DNA from 2 places in the Arthrobacter stackebrandtii genome. Region 2 is predicted to be linked to the other one. Evidence: riboswitches for the same ligand, from Rfam matches in the RefSeq annotation. Region 2 holds a riboswitch; the other holds the start of a gene.
The links. Region 2 has a riboswitch for thiamine pyrophosphate ahead of thiD (bifunctional hydroxymethylpyrimidine kinase/phosphomethylpyrimidine kinase). Riboswitches for the same ligand answer to the same signal wherever they lie in the genome.
Positions count from the first base shown of each region.

Region 1: it holds a riboswitch for thiamine pyrophosphate, as region 2 does, so the genes downstream of both, JOF48_RS06555 (ECF transporter S component) here and thiD (bifunctional hydroxymethylpyrimidine kinase/phosphomethylpyrimidine kinase) in region 2, are expected to answer to the same signal.

Region 1 is NZ_JAGIOI010000001.1:1,575,169-1,577,359, forward strand. Features, by position in the region: gene JOF48_RS06550 (ABC transporter ATP-binding protein) at 1-502, opposite strand, end outside; gene JOF48_RS06555 (ECF transporter S component) at 505-1,140, opposite strand; TPP riboswitch at 1,188-1,306, opposite strand; gene JOF48_RS06560 (glycoside hydrolase family 84 protein) at 1,473-2,191, opposite strand, start outside.
Region 2 is NZ_JAGIOI010000001.1:3,558,868-3,561,058, reverse strand. Features, by position in the region: gene thiD (bifunctional hydroxymethylpyrimidine kinase/phosphomethylpyrimidine kinase) at 1-1,184, opposite strand, end outside; TPP riboswitch at 1,175-1,273, opposite strand; gene JOF48_RS15550 (Rne/Rng family ribonuclease) at 1,394-2,191, opposite strand, start outside.

The DNA of each region.
Region 1 (2,191 bases), 2.0 Mb from region 2:
GCATGGCCAGCATGCCGGCGAGGCCCAGACGTTGCTTTTGCCCTCCGGACAGGGCGGAGCTGGGGTGATCCAGGGGCAGGGTAAGGCCCACGGATTCCAGCGCTTCAGGGACGCGGCGCCAGATTTCCTCCCGCGGGACGGCGAGGTTTTCGGCGCCAAAGGCAACGTCGTCGCCAATGCGCGAGAGGACCACCTGGGCGTCCGGGTCCTGCTGCATGAGACCGGCACGGCCGCGTGATTCGGAAACCGGCCGGCCGTCGATGAGCAGTTCACCGGTCTCGTTGGCGTCCTCGTCCTGGCCCAGAACGCCGGCCAGGGCGTGGAGCAGGGTGGACTTGCCGGCGCCGGAGGGGCCCAGAAGCAGGACCCGCTCCCCCGGTTCAATGGCCAAATCAAGGCCCTGGACGGCGTGGGCGCTGCGGCCGGAGTGCTGCCATCCCCAGCCCCTGGCCGTGATGCGGGCCGGCGCCGCACCTGCCTTGGGGAGTGGGGCGCTTGCCACGTTTACACCACCCGTTCGGTGGCGGCGTTCCGCGAGGGCAGGTTGGCCAGGGCCCCCGTGCGGGCGAGCCCGCGCACCGCCAGCCAGGAGACGAGCCCGGCAATGACGGCCCCGGAAACCATGGCCAGGACGATGTAGACGAGCTTCCACTCCAGGGCCCAGGCGATGTTCCACACCAGTGAGTCGTTGATGCCCAGCGCCAGCCCCGCCAGTGCGCCGGCCAGCAGCGCAACGGGCAGGTTGAACTTGCGGTAGCGGAAGATCGCGAAGCCCAGTTCCGCGCCGAGGCCCTGGATGAGGCCGGACAGCAGCACGGTGAAGCCGAAGTGGGTGCCCAGCAGGCCCTCCACGGTGGCGGCGATCAACTCGCAGTACAGTGCCGCGCCGGGTTTGCGGATGACGAGTCCGCCAAGGACGCCGGCAATCAGCCAGCCTCCGCCGTACAGTGCCCCGATCGGCGGGAAGGCGACGGTGAAGGCGCTGACCACGCCGTAGCCGGCGGACCAGAGCCAGAAGATGACGCCGACGGCGACGCCGAGGACGGACACCACAACGATGTCCACGACGCGCCAGTTGCTGGGGCGCTTGGGTGTGTTGGTGCTTGGTTGGGCGGTGGCGCCCGAAAATGGCTTGCTCATGTTTCCTCCTTTGCAGGAGGGGCGGCTGCCTGCGGTATTTCCGCGCAGCCGAAGAGAACTCGACTCCCTTCGCCGGTACTAGCCGGAGCAGGTTCGAGGGTCTGCGGCGAACCGCACTCTCAGCGCCACTTCCCAATAACGGGTGGACGCTCCCCTGTCGTGTTTGAATTGCGGCTTCAGTTTACCCCCGGGCCCTGCACGCGGCCAATGCGCGGCGGCGCACCGTGCATTGCGGACCAAAAGGCGGGGCCCGCACCGAATGCTGCATTCGGTGCGGGCCCCGCCGTTCAGGCCGGCCGGCGTGGCGGGCGGATGCCTGCCACACCGGGGAATTACCCCTTCTTGCCGCCCCCGTTGGAGAGGCTGTTGCCCTGGGTGCCGCCCGGCTTCGTGATGTACGGGCCACTGCCCACGGGTCCTGTCGCGCGCAGCCCCAGTTCGTAGACAACCGGGAGCCCGTCGGCGCCGGGTGTGAACAGGATGCGCACCCCGGAAACGGGCTTGCGGCTGTGGGCCGGGGTGTTGGCATTGGCGTTCGGCTTCAGGGTTGCCTCCTGGAAGCTGGCAGCCGGGTCCAGGGCACCCCAGGTGACCCATTCGCCGTCGACCAGCAGCTGCAGGTCCCCCGCCACATGGCCCACGATGGCCACAGATTCCATGTGCACCGGCTCGTCCAGCAGGTACGTCATGTGCGAACCCTCAACAGGGGATTCGGCGGCTTCAAAGGCGGTGGCGATGCTGGCGTCGAAGGCGTTCTCGACGCCGGTGCCGTTGGCGCCGGGCACGTTGGTGCCCAGCTTGGTGGCGGCCGAGAATGCCTGGAACTCGCGGATCTTGATCCACTGGCCGCCCGGGTTTGTTGCGGCGGCGGACAGGCGGAAGTAGCGGGCGTTGACGGGCGTGTCGAAGCTCTGCTCGATGCGCGGCTTGCTGTCAAAGGTGCCGGCTGCGGTCCAGGTGGCCCCGTCCTGCGAGTACTCAACGCGGGCGTGGTAGATCATGTCGCCCGCACTGGAGTCGGAGTCGGCCTGCTGGATGAGTACCTTGCCCA
Region 2 (2,191 bases):
TTGGTGACGGGGCCCTGGGGCGATTCGATCGGGTAGCGGCTGAGCCAGTCCCGGTGCAGTGCCAGCTCCACATCCAGGCAGCCCTGGGCACCCGACGCCCAAAACTTCTGCTCCGCCTCTGTGGGCGCAAGGGCGCTGGCCCGGGCAAGTACGCGCGAGTACGCGCCAAGGTACAGCGCGTCCTGCGCCAGGTAGTAGGCGAAGTGGTCGCGGTGCAGGGTGCCGGCCGCCAGCTCCCGGATGAACTCCAGGCCAAAGATGGCCTGGCGCTGCGGCGCACAGTCGTTCCACAGCAACCGGCTGAAGGAGTCAAGGGCCGGGGCGGCACTCCCCCACAGCCCGTGCAGATGGTTGACGGGGCCGGCGCCAGCCCCCACTTCAAGCACGGCCGACGACTCCAGTGCCCCCACCAGCCATGCCTTCGCCGTGCGCACCGATTCCACCCAGTCCCCCGTCTGCGCCTGCAGCGTGGCCACGGCCGAGGACAGCGAGCAGCCGGTCCCGTGCGTGTTTGCGGTGTGGATGCGCGGTGCCGTGAACTCGTGCACCGTGCCGTCCGCCTCCACAAGCGCATCCAGGCAGGCCTCGCCCGGCAGGTGCCCGCCCTTCACGAGAACGCGGACGTTGTGCGCTGCCGCAAGCTCGCGCCCCTGCGCCACTGCCTGCGCCCAGTCTCCGGCTTCGGGGCGCCCCAGCAGCGCACCCAGTTCGGGGATGTTCGGCGTCACCAGGTCTGTGTGCGGCAGGAGGGCCAGCAGGGCTGCCAGGGCCTCCGGCGGCATGAGGACGTCGCCGCTGGTGGCCACCATCACCGGGTCAAGCACGACGGCGGCCGGCCGGGTTTGCGCCAGCCAGCCGCCCACCGCTTCCATCACCTCGGCACTGCCCAGCATGCCAATCTTCACTGCGTCAATGGTGATGTCTGCGGACAGTGCGTCCAGTTGGGCGCGCAGGAAGGCTGCCGGTGGCACATGCACCTGCTGCACGCCGCGGGTGTTTTGGGCCGTGAGCGCCGTAATGGCGGCCATGGCATAGCCGCCATGGGCAGAAATGGACTTGATGTCCGCCTGGATGCCGGCACCGCCCGACGGGTCGGACCCGGCGATACTCACGATCCGGGGATGTCTCCGGGCGGTGGTGGCGGGTGTTTCTCGGGCAGCCGGAAAAAGTGTTGTTGCAGTCATTGGGACATCCCTTCGCCGGTGCTAGCCGGGCAGGTTCAACGGGTATTGTCTCAGCCGGCCCTTGTGGCCTGGCACCCCGTGTCGCACTCCACCCTAGCCAAAATTGCCCCGGCCCACCCGTTAAACGCACACTGACCCGCAGAAAACAGCGAATTCCACGTAATAAAAGTGGATTTCGCTGTTTTCTGCGGGTCAGCTGCGGCGGGCCGTTACAGCTCGGATGCGGGGACTCCCACGCCGAGAATGATCGGCTCCGCGCTCTTCTTCACCGGTGCGGCCGCCTGGGCCGGAACCTCGGCGCTGCTGTGCGGCGCCGATCCCGTGCCCGCTGCCGGGGCATCGGTTGTTTCCACAGCGGTGTCGGCGCCGCCCTGGGCGCTGCGTGCGCTGCGGTTGCGTCGGCTGCGGCGTGAGCGTGAGCGGCTGCCGGACTCGTCGGTGCCCCGGCTGTCCTGCTCCGGTGCCGCCAGCTGGTCCAGTGCCTCGGTCAGCCCGGCCAGGGCGGCCACCTGCTCGGCGTTGTGGGACTGGGCGAAATCGCTGCTTTCGCTGCGGTGCCCGCGCGGCAGCTCGATGGCTTCCCCGCCCAGCGTGAGTGTTGCGGTGTCGTGGCTTTCTTCCGTCACATCCGCCGCCACAGCGTCAGCCGGCGCAGCAGCGGAACCCTGGGCTCCGCCGTCGTGCTCATGGTGGGAGGCTGCGGCGATGGTGGCCAGCGCGGCGCGGGCTTCATGCGCCTTCTGCACCCGTGCGGCCTCCGTGGATTCGTCAACCGCGGGGGCGTGGTTGTCCTCGTGCACGTCGTTCTCGTTCTGGTGCGAACGGGCGTTGCGGTTGCGCTTGCGTTCGCTGCGGGTGGTGCGGTTGGCGGTGCGCTCCGACTCGCGGTGGTCCTGGCGCGGGGCGTGCGCGGCGGCAGCCTCAACGGCGGGCGAGTGCGTGCGGCGGTGCTCCACGGGGATCTCGTGGGTGACCATGCCGCGGCCGGCACAGGTGGCGCACTGCTC